2 regions of the Leuconostoc kimchii IMSNU 11154 genome follow, and region 1 is predicted to be linked to the other one. Evidence: predicted binding sites of a transcription regulator. Region 1 holds the regulator's gene; the other holds the start of a gene.

Region 1 (6,012 bases):
ACTTTTGATCTGTAATTTCAATAAATGTGACCGGCTGAAAATTATTAATATTAGGACCAGCATTCGCAGCAGTCAAAATAGTAGCAACAATCTCATCTGATACTTTTTGATTTGTAAAAGCACGAATTGATTTATGGTTATTGAGTAATTCTATTGTTGTATTTGACATGACTATTATTTGCGCAGATGATTTTTTAGTATATTATTTTCTCTACGTCACATCTCCTTTTATTGTTACATAGATTTTACCATATTTTTATGATAAAATAATAAGAATATTACTGGAGGTCGTTATGCAGTTTGGTCGGTTCCGTATTGGGTTACGTACTATGAAAACGGCGATGGCCGTTATGCTTATCATTATTATTTTTTATTTTTTTAACAGGCCCCCATTCGTTGCGGCTCTTGCATCAGTCTTTGCCTTACGTGAAAGTTGGGATAAAACACTTAGCTTTGCAAAAATACGTCTCATGTCAAACCTAGTCGGTGGTATATTGGCTTTAATCTACTTTTTAGTGCATGCTCATACTCATAACGCAACATGGGTTTCTATGATTTTTTTGCCATTTCTCGTTATTATTGCCATTGTTTTTTTGGATGGCTTTAATTTCAATAGCGGTGTTATTGGTGCACTAGCTGCACTTCTAATGATTTCTTTGAATATACCTGCTGGTGCGACGGTATTATATGTCATTGACCGTATTATAGATACCTTTATTGGCGTCATTGTGGCAATCGGTGTTAATCGTTTTGCCTCACCAGACCCTAAAAATTAGGCATATAAAAAAGATCGCTGCTTGCGATCTTTTTTATATGCCTAAATAATTTTCAATTGTCTGTAACACACCATCATTAACATTTGTGTTCAATGCTCGTTTTTGTATGGCCTCCAGCATAAAGCTGTCAGCATTTGGCATCACATAGCCATGTTCATATTTTTGTAACATTTCTAAATCATTCCCATTATCACCAAAGGTCATGACTTCACTATCCAAAACGTCATAGTAATCTTGTAAAACTTGCAATCCAGCAGCTTTATCCACGCCTTTGCCTAACACGTCAACTGAACCAAATCCTGACCCTGTTGCATGTAACTCATCCCCAAATATTTCTCGTAATTCAGCTACGTGCTGCTGTACCTCATTATTTGGCCAAACAAAAGTGATCTCTAAGATATGATCATCAACAGCCATTAACTTCTCAACTTGTTTAACATTTGGATAAAACTGAAACACCATCTGCGCTACAGGACCAGTTGCATGGTTGGAAACGTACGTTGCACGATCTCCCGTCATAATGATAATATTTTCAGCTGACTCAGGATTTCTCGCATTCCAATCAATCACCTTATGTAGTTGTTCAGCAGATAAATGAACAGAATATAATTGTTCTTGAGATGTTGCCACCATCGCACCATTTGAACCTACAAAATCAATTTCATAACCCTTTGAAATTGTTGGTTCAAAAAGTTCTTGCAAATTTTTAACCTGACGTCCAGAAGCGGCAATAAAATGCATATCACGTGCTGCTAGTTGATCCAAAATACGTTCAAATCTGCCCTGACTATAAATATCATTAGCTGTTAGAAATGTCCCATCCATGTCGGATGCAATCATCTTAATTGTCATTGTTCTGCCCTCTTCTTAAAAATAATCAATTTACTGAGTACAAAATTCGAAGCAATCACAAATATATTTTGCACAATATTCCAAATATTAGCATCTTGCTTTAGAATATCCACGCCAACACTTAAAATAAAATAACCGATAATACCAGTTAAAATACGTGCTAAATAAAATTGCCAAATTTCTTTGATGATACTTTTAAGCGTCGTATTTTTTGAATGGAACACCCAAACACGATTAGTTAAATAGGCAAACAGTACCGCCCAAAGCCACGCCACGACGTAGGCAATATTATGGCCCATATGTAATTGGTTATAAAATAAAAAGAAGACAATAATATTAACAATTGTCGTTAACACACCAAATATCACATACAACAAGATGGCTTGATATTTGGTGACTAAATTTTTAAACTTCAACATAATCACTCCAATATAATCTATTAATTATATCATAATGCACTAAAAAATGCCGCCATCAGACGACATACTTAATTGAATTGTGCAATATATTGTTGATAACCAGATTCATCTACAACCCAATCTAATTCCCCAATATATTCAGCATGTGGATCATGATAGGCAAATCCATGTTTAAACTTGTATAGCCCATCTTCGGGGACAAAGTCACCAACACCACCAAAATCGTATTCAATTTTACCTAGAGATAAGCCCCATTTTAACATTTCCCATTGCACAGCATATGGTCCATAGTGCTTAGCATATTGGCGATTTGATCCAGCATACATATACCAAATTTCATCCCCATAACTGAAACCAATACCACTAGCAATCACTTGACCTTCATAATGCGCCAGAAATACTTTAAATAAACCAGTTCCTTGCCACAATTCTTGCATTTTTAGAAAATAACTTATAGGCCGGTGGGTAATACCTTGTGCCGCAGCCATCATAACATAAGTATCAAAAAATGCTTCAATATCTGATTGCGTATCTCCACTCGTGACCGTTACACCATCCTTAGCAGCACGGCGGATTTGGTTACGATAGTCCCGTTTAAAGTGTGTCATCAGCTCAACTTCATTCGTAATCGGGCTTGCACCCTCACCGCGACCATCATAATATAGAACCACATTTTTTCGTGGCTGAATATTGCCATGCATATTTTTAACTGCACGATTGCGTGTCGTAAATCCTGCCTCTTGATATGCGGTATTTAAGGCATCACTGTAGGATACTTCGGGATCTAAGCGAATGAGGAAGACATTATCAGGTAATGCTTCTAATGCCTCATCAATCATGGATCGAATAAGCTGTATATTTGTCACATCACCGATTGGGCCACGTCCAGCATAGCCTAATAACTTACCCGGAACAGCCTCAACCGTTAATACAGTTAAAACAGTGTCAATTTTACCATCTGTTTCATGATAAACATAGACATGACCCCAATTAGCTTTTAACTCACCCCACAAAGGATCTTGTGTCACCTGACCTCGTGGGTCTTCACGCACAAATTTTTGATAGGCAGCAACTTTTTTTGAATCATTTAAATCTAAAATGGCCATACTTTTTATAATCCTGTCGTAATTGAACCATAGTTATCAATGAAATAAACTAATGTCTGTAGTTCATTTGTTAAATCAACGTTCTGTACACGCACACCACTTGGTACTGTGACACGTAATGGCGTGAAATTCAAAATACCCTTCACGCCAGCATCAACCAACTGATCCGTGATATCTTGCGCCACGTTTTGAGGCACTGTTAAGATAGCAATGTTGATACGTTGTGCTGTCATTTGTTCTTTTAACTCTGTCATTGCGTAAATGGGTACACCAGCCATGATTGTACCAGCACGTGTTTCATCTACATCAAATGCCGCTGAAATACGCATGTTGGAAGATTGATGAAAGTTAAAGTTCATCAAAGCTTGTCCCAAATTACCCGCACCGATTAGGGCCACGTTGATGAGGCTCCCTTGGTCCAAAACATTTGCAAAGAAATCAAGCAATGCTTTCACATCGTAACCATAGCCACGCTTACCCAAAGCACCAAAATAAGAAAAGTCTCGTCTAATTGTAGCCGCATCAAATTTAATCGCATCACTTAATTCTGCAGATGAAATACGATCTGTCCCCGCATCATTCAAAAATGTGAGGTAACGATAGTAAATAGGTAAGCGCTTTGCTGTCGCGCGTGGAATTTTTGGTTGTTGTGTCATAAGTTTCTCCAGTTTGTGATGATAAAACCTATCAACACAGGTTGACGGCATTATACATATATTAATCTATTTTTCTGTTCAGTTTGTGAACTTTTGCATAACTATTATACCATAAACATAAGCTCATCCGCAAAAGATAGTGATACATTCACAATCTAATCATCCCTTTAATAAGTCAAAGTCTAATCCTGGATCTGTATTAAGATCCAGCCCTGCAAACTTGTTTTGTTTATAATTCCAATATCCCGCTGCACCAATCATGGCAGCATTATCACCTGTATATTGGTGTGGTACTGGTATAAATTGTGTCTCTGGTATTGTTCCCAATAACGTCGACAGTTCTTGACGTAGTTGGGTGTTAGCTGCCACGCCACCTGCTAAGATAAAACTTTTTACTGGGAAATCATTTAATGCGCGTCGTGTGCGACCTATGAGTGCAGCAACAACTGCATTTTGAAAACTTGTGGCTAAATCATCATGATCAATGGTTTCGCCCTTTTGCTCTGCATGATGGACATAATTAATCACGGCACTTTTTAAGCCAGAAAAACTAAAATCATAGTTATCTTCATGTGCCATGGCAGTTGGGAACTTAATTGTTGCTTGCCCGCGATGTGCCATTTCATCAATTGTTTTACCCGCTGGATACGGTAATTTCAGTAATCGCCCAACTTTATCAAAACTTTCGCCTGCAGCATCATCACGTGTTTCACCAAGTACCGCAAAGCTATTTTCCTCATGCATTAAAACCAATTCTGTATGCCCACCAGACACCATTAACGCCAGCGCAGGATAGACGATCGGTTGATTAAAATTAGCGGCAGCAATGTGCCCAGCCAAATGATTAACCGGTATAATTGGTAGATTATGTGCCAAAGCAAAGGCTTTAGCACCCATTAATCCGACAAGCAATGAGCCAACCAGCCCTGGACCATATGTCACAGCTACGGCATCTAAATCTGTTGGCTTCACATTGGCTGTTTGTAAAGCATCATCTAATACACGTGTGATCCATTCAATATGATGTCGGCTAGCAACCTCTGGTACAATACCGCCAAATCTTTGGTGTGAATTAATTTGTGTCGCCACAGCGTTACTTAAAATAATATGGCCATCTTCAACAATAGCCACACTTGTTTCGTCTGCACTTGATTCAAATGATATAATTTTAGTCATGATATCACAACGTGAACAGAGGCATGCCCTCAGTATTCACACTTTCCTTTCCATCATTATGGCCGCATGTCCATTTTTATAGTACTTTTCTCGACGATAATACGCACTAAATCCCAATTTTTCGTACAAATGAATCGCTGCCTCATTCGATTCATCTACTTCCAACAAAAAACGTTGTGCATGAGATAACGTAAAAACCCGAGTCAAGAGTTGAAAGGCCAATCCCTGACGTTGGCTATTTGGGTGTACAGCAATACTACCAACTTCAACTTCATCGAGTATTTGCGTCACGCCTACAAAACCACCATCGGCAATAAAATAGTGGCTTCTAGGGCTTGTTAACTCATGTTCAAATAGTGATTTTGGCCAAGGAGACGGTGAAAAGGCAGCTTCGGCAATTTCAAATATCTGCTGACTATCTTCAATTGTCGCTAATTTTATGTTCAAAATGATTTACCATTGTAATTGCATCTTCATGATCACCAAAGTAGTAACCCTTCTTTACATCCGTTTTCAAAAAACCTAATCGCTGATATAAAGCCATGGCACCATGATTAGAAGCACGTGCTTCTAAACTCATTGTTGTCACACCAACGGCCCTTGAAAAAGCCGCTAATTCCTCAATCATCAACGTCCCCAGCCCATTTTTTTGCCAAATAGGCACAATCGCAATGTTCGTTATATGTATATCCTGCTTCTCACGATTATAAGCTGCGCCTGCAAAACCAATCACTTGATCGTTTCGTTGAATTACTAAATACAGGCGTAAACGCGGTCTAGATAGTTCACTCAAGAAATCACGCAATAACCATGGTGCCTTACCAGCATACACAGCTTCCTCAATATGTACTAAACTATCAATATCTTCAACAGTTGCTCGTCTCAATATAAACGAATACCCTCTAGTGTCAACTAATTTTTGTTCAAATTTTGGTAATGCCGCGGGTAATTTATGATGCCGATTAAACTTCAAAAACATAATTTTCAGGGTTATCCTCACCCGGATGTGCTGCAATCCAGTTCAACT
Region 2 (6,012 bases), 630 kb from region 1:
ATTTTGTTGTAAAAACGTAACAAATTTTGGATCTTTTGTCATGTGTTCAAGCTGTCCCTTGAGTTTGGCAGTTGCTGCTCCTGAATTTGTCAAACCAGTATTTAGATCACTGCTTGCCTTTTTAATCGCACCATCATCAACAGTCACATTTGGTACTGAATTACTATTCAACGTATTTTGTATGTTTTTTAAACCTTCTGTTAATTGCGCTAATCCTGTATCTAACTTATTGAGATCTGCTGATTTTGCCTTTTGCTGACTATCAATTTGCGCACTAACTTTCTGCAGTTGTACAGCTAGTTCTTGTGCACCTGCAGCCAATTGTTGGCTACCAGCTTCTAATTGTGGTGTACTTTGGGCTAGTTGTGATGTGCCTGATGCCAATTGGTTAGCACCGGTAGCTGCTGAATTCGCACCACCAGCCAGTTGATTAGCACCATTATTGACTTGTGATACACCATTTGTGTATTGGCTTACCCCTTGAGCCAAAGTAGATGTTCCAGACGTTAATGACTCTGCGCCATCATTCAATTTTTTGGTACCGTCAGACAATTGACCTACACCATTGTTGAGTTTGCTGGCACCATCTGATCCCGCTTGTAGGCCTTTTTGTGATGATTTAGTGGCTGATAGAATGGTTTCATTGTAGACTTTTTGAAGCGACCGCGTCACTCTTGTTTGGATTTTGTCAGCTGCTGAACTCGTCATTTTTTCGGCAATGAAGCTGGCCCCTGCATTATGCGAAATTTTAATTTTTGACGTTATAGGTTGATCACTTAATAATGTCCCTGCGTTCTTGGTAAAGTCACTTGGTATCGTGATGGTCATATAGTATTTGCCTTGCTTCAAGCCATCCTGTGCTTTCTTATTAGATACCTCACTGATCTTCAAGGGTTGCTCTTTGACTAACTTGTCAGCTAAATCAGAACCTAAATGCTGATTTTTACCATTAATCTTAGCCGATTGATCTTGGTTAACAACGGCCACTGGCAAATTATTTACATTCCCATACGCATCCCACAGTGATGACAAAAAAATCACTGCATAGATACTAGGAATCAATGTAATCCCCAATAACAGTAACTTTAAACCACGTAGTTTACCAATGCGCTGCCACTCTGCGCTTTTCCAAAATTTCATGCCTTTGAGCCCTCGTTTTCCATGTACTTTAAATGTCTATGGATATATTATATACACGGTTAAAGAAATTTGCAAACAAAAAAACATCAAAATTTGATGTTTTTCATCGTTTATTAAAGTTGATCTCTCAACAATTGTTGAATTTCTGCCAAACTAGGTTGGCGTGGGTTTCCGGGTGTGCACTGATCGTTATAAACAAGATCCGTCAATTTTTCAATATTGTTTTCTAGATCTACTTTCTTAACACCATTACCTGTTAATGTTTGGTCAACTTCAACTGACTTAGCCAAATTCTTAACGGCAGCAATCAAAGCATCGACCAATTCAACATCTGTATTGCCCTTCAAGCCAAGGTAGCGCGCAATATCAGCATAATCTTTTTGTGCTGTATATGTCTCATAGCGTGGGTAAGGCGTGCGCTTAACGTTACCTGTCACGGCATTAAACTTAATCACATGTGGCATCGCAATGGCAATAGCCAATCCGTGAGGCAAACCGAACTCACCACCAGTTTTGTGGGCCAATGAATGGTTAATGCCTAAGAATGCGTTAGCAAATGACATACCTGCTAGTGTTGAAGCATAGTGCATCTTTGAACGGGCATTTTGACCTTCCTTGGTTGGATTTTTAGGGTCATATTGGTATGACGTTGTTAGGTTTTCAAAAATCAACTTAATCGCTTGCAAAGCCCATGGTCGTGTGAATTCAGAAGACATAACTGATACATATGATTCCAACGCATGAGATAGTGCATCTAATCCAGAAAAGGCTACTGTACGCTTTGGCACTGTCATGACAAATTCTGGATCCACAATGGCTACTTCTGGTGTCAACTCATAGTCAGCTAATGGATACTTAACATGTGTTTGGTCATCGGTAATTACCGCAAATGGTGTGACTTCTGAACCAGTACCAGACGTTGTTGGAATAGCGACCATTTGTGTCAAGCGGGCGTGGTAGAACTTAACGATACGCTTACGAATATCCATGAACTTTTGTTGCAATTCCATGAATAAGTTTTTGATCCCTTCTTCGTCTTCCAAAATACCCTCATGACGTGTTGAGTATTCATACAAGAAGCGACCAATCTTTCCCGCATCTAATGCCGAACCACCACCCAATAGGATCACTGTATCAGGCTTGAAAGCAGCCATTTGACGTGCAATGCCAACTGCTTCAGACAAAGTTGGATCAGGCTTAACTGAACCATAGATATTTGTCTCAACCTGTTCTTGGCGTAATTCTAACTGGCTCAATACCTTACCAACAAAGCCGAATTGCACCATACCTGGATCAGCAACAATAAAGGCACGCTTAACTGCTGGTAATTCTTGTAAGTAAGTAATAGCGTTTGCTTCATAATAAACTTCCTTAGGTAAGCGAACCCATTGTGGTCGATTACGGCGGCGAGCAACCGTTTTAATATTGAGCAAATCGTATGTTGATAAGTTGTGAGACAATGAATTCTTCCCCCATGATCCGGTACCAAGCGTCAAAGAAGGGCGCATAGCATCTGTATAAATGTCACCAATACCACCAATTGAATCAGGTTGGTTAACTAAGATACGTGATGCACCAATAGCATCAGCATATTCTTTAATAAATGGATCATCTTGTGAACCAATTTGAATAGCAGCATTATGTCCTGCACCCTGATAACTCAGTAATGCCTGTACTGTTTCAATCGCTTCTTCACGCTTCTCAACTTTATAAATTGATAGTAAAGGCGATAACTTTTCTGATGACAGTGCTTCGCCAATATTCTTTTGATCCAATTCGAATAGCAAGACATCTTTGCCTTCAGGAATTTTAACACCAGCTTGCTCAGCTATCCAACGACCTGACATACCAGCAACTGGACCAGCAACACCAAATCCTTCTGCATTTGGCTTAAACACATAATCAGCAATTTTCTTATAATCTTTTTTAGGGACTAGGTAAGCGCCTTGCGCTTGCATTTTTTGTAGTACTTCATCATAAATTGGTGCTTGAATAACGGCTGAGTTTTCAGTGGCACAAATCATACCATTATCAAAACGTTTTGACAAAAGCAAATCAGACACGGCACGGTCAGTGTCAACTGTCGCATCAAGATAAATCGCACCGTTTCCAGCACCAACACCCATTGATGGATTACCTGACTTCAAGGCTGCATTAACCATCGCTGGTCCACCAGTTGCCAAGATTGAGGCAATGCCCTTATTTTGAATTAATGCACTTGTGCCATAAAGTGATGGCTTTTCAATCCATTGGATAAAGTTTTCAGGTGCACCAGCCTTAACAGCGGCATCATAAACAATTTTTGCAGCGAGTGCTGATGACTTTTGTGCTTGTGGATGGAATGCAAAGATAATTGTGTTACGTGTCTTGGCTGCCAACATGGCTTTAAAAATCGTCGTTGATGTTGGGTTCGTAGTTGGTACAATACCAGCTAGTACACCGAGTGGCGCTGCTAATTCGACTTTCCCTTGTATTTTGTCTTCACTAATTACACCAACTGTTTTATCAAATTTGATAGCGTTGTATACAGATTCAGAGGCAAAGCGATTTTTTGTATCCTTATCTTCAACGACCCCACGGCCAGTCTCATCATGAGCTGCATGAGCAAGTACGAGTGAATTTTCTGAGCCAGCTAATGCCATTGCTGCGACGATTTTATCAACTTGCTCTTGTGTAAATGTTGAAAATGCTGTTAAAGCTTTTTGTGATTTTTCAACTAATTCTGCCGTCATTTTTTCTGCTTGGGTTTGTAATTCTGCCTTTTCTTCGGGTGTCAAAACCTTCTTTGCGGGCTTCTTTATCATTGTTTCTACCATAGTGAATGTACTCCTTTTATCGTTTGCTCATTTATTAACAATATAAGTATATAACACCCAAATATAAAAAGCAAGTATTTTAAAAAATGTTTTTAAATCGTTGATATAAATATAATTGTAAGCGTTTTATGTTAATTTTATTGATTGTGTATTATTTTACAATAAACCCATAGAACATCTATTTACGATTATAATTAGTATCAATAAGTACAAAAAAAGAAGCTATCAATAACTTCTCTGTCAGATGTATTTACTTTCATCTCATAAACGATACTAAAATTCCTGCAATAACCAAAACGAGTGCACCGCCGATTCGATTGCCCATCTGTGCAAAAGCGATCAAATGCATGCGATTTGATGCAGCCAAAACTGCAACGTTTCCAGTCCCCCCCATGCTATTGTTAGCCAATCCAGCTGTAATAACTGATTCAACTGGATAAAGCCCGAAAATTTTACCTAGGACAGCACTTGCTAATGATATGATCACAATACTAGTGACACATAAAACAACAAATTGCCATGATAATGCACTCAATAATAATTTAATATTCAATAACGATAATCCGACACCAGCCAGTAAAGCATGTGTCATATTTTTGACTACTAATTGCCCAAACATAATCACTGATTCTTCATAATAGGTGGGTAACAAACCAAGTGCCTTAATTAATACAATTGTTAAAATAATAAAGGCGTAGGCATTAATACTTGGAAAAACGACACTCAGCATTGTACCAAATACAAAGAACGATACTGAAATAACAAGACCAACACCCATTTGAATATAGTCGGGCTTCAATTCTTTTGCGGCCTTTTCACTGCTATTTTTAGTATGTAACAGCTCTCCGTGACCATTATATTTACTCGTCATAAATAGTTTAGAAACTAAACCTGCACTAATAATAGCTAATAAGTTACCAAAAATAACTGCCGGAAATAATTGAGACAGTATTGCTGCAGCTGGATGTCCAAATGCATGCGCATATATGCCTGATAGAGGAACGATACCTGCACCGACACCACCTGCCATAATGGGCAAACTGACGTACAAAACCGAGTGATCAAATCCTTCACCAATCAACATGCCCATTAACCCAACACCAAAGAATGTGATTGCCATTGAAATGAAAGCAACTGGTAAGAATCTTATAGCGGCACCTAACAACATTTTACGATTCATTTTAAAAATTGATGAACCAATCAATGATACAATATACAATCCCAGAAAATCCATACCATTAATAAAACCTGAAGCAGTATGAACGACTGATTGGGGAATAACACCCGTTGTGGCTAAAATAGCTGTTGCAAAAATAGTAAATACTGATCCGCCACCCAAGTACGACCTAAAAATAGGTAGATGTGCCCCTAAGTAATAAAAAATATGTCCCATCAAAACCAACGCTAGAATAGCCCCGATCATTGTATTTGGTAAAGTATGCGTCTCTATTGCTACGATTAGTAAAATAGCCATTAAAATATAAGCAACCATGCCAATACCACTGATTTGACTTGCATCCAATTGTGCAAGTCGGCTACGCCAGTTATGCCTCGTAGTTTTACTGCCATTATTATCTAACATTGTTTAAATTCTCCATTATTCATTAGTTATAAAAATCACAAAAGACTGAAAAATTCGACAGACTCATCGCTTTATAGCAATCACCTTCTTAGTTATATTTTTATTTATCTACGCTTTTAAAAAGTTTATAATCGCTTTATTAAAAGACTTATGGTCTTCTACTTGCGGCATATGACCAACATTATCAATAGTTATTACTTTTGAAAATCCATTGTTTATGTTTTCACAATAAATAGAATAATCATTACCCCATATTTCTGTACATGCGCCTTTTACAAATAACTGTGGTACTTTAATATCTCTAATTGCCTGACGCCAATCTTGTAATAAATGGTCAATTAGTAATTCATGACCTAAATCAACATCAAAAGGCGTTTCTTTTTTAACACGATTCAGTATTTCCCGTAACTCATCAGATATTGGCTGTTTGTTCATTTTTAAGAAGGGAATTTGTTCAGAAATCAGCCAAAAGTT

What was found. The regulator Rex, encoded in region 1, represses fermentation and respiration genes when NADH is low (regulators of the CRP and FNR family bind a similar motif). The targets are predictions, from matches to a motif close to TTGTGAANTANTTCACAA.
Region 2: a site for Rex is predicted at 4,101-4,118, ahead of adhE (bifunctional acetaldehyde-CoA/alcohol dehydrogenase). Genes of this name have one in related genera too.

What each region holds. Positions count from the first base shown of each region.
Region 1 covers NC_014136.1:1,415,306-1,421,317, reverse strand. The annotation lists gene LKI_RS07740 (nitroreductase family protein) at 1-169, opposite strand, end outside; gene LKI_RS07735 (FUSC family protein) at 294-776, shown strand; gene LKI_RS07730 (HAD-IIB family hydrolase) at 810-1,628, opposite strand; gene LKI_RS07725 (GtrA family protein) at 1,625-2,047, opposite strand; gene LKI_RS07720 (lipid II:glycine glycyltransferase FemX) at 2,116-3,153, opposite strand; gene LKI_RS07715 (redox-sensing transcriptional repressor Rex) at 3,159-3,809, opposite strand; gene tsaD (tRNA (adenosine(37)-N6)-threonylcarbamoyltransferase complex transferase subunit TsaD) at 3,969-4,985, opposite strand; gene rimI (ribosomal protein S18-alanine N-acetyltransferase) at 5,022-5,432, opposite strand; gene rimI (ribosomal protein S18-alanine N-acetyltransferase) at 5,407-5,964, opposite strand; gene tsaB (tRNA (adenosine(37)-N6)-threonylcarbamoyltransferase complex dimerization subunit type 1 TsaB) at 5,948-6,012, opposite strand, start outside.
Region 2 covers NC_014136.1:785,530-791,541, reverse strand. The annotation lists gene LKI_RS04415 (YhgE/Pip domain-containing protein) at 1-1,140, opposite strand, end outside; gene adhE (bifunctional acetaldehyde-CoA/alcohol dehydrogenase) at 1,254-3,956, opposite strand; gene LKI_RS04405 (2-hydroxycarboxylate transporter family protein) at 4,213-5,538, opposite strand; gene LKI_RS04400 (alpha/beta fold hydrolase) at 5,647-6,012, opposite strand, start outside.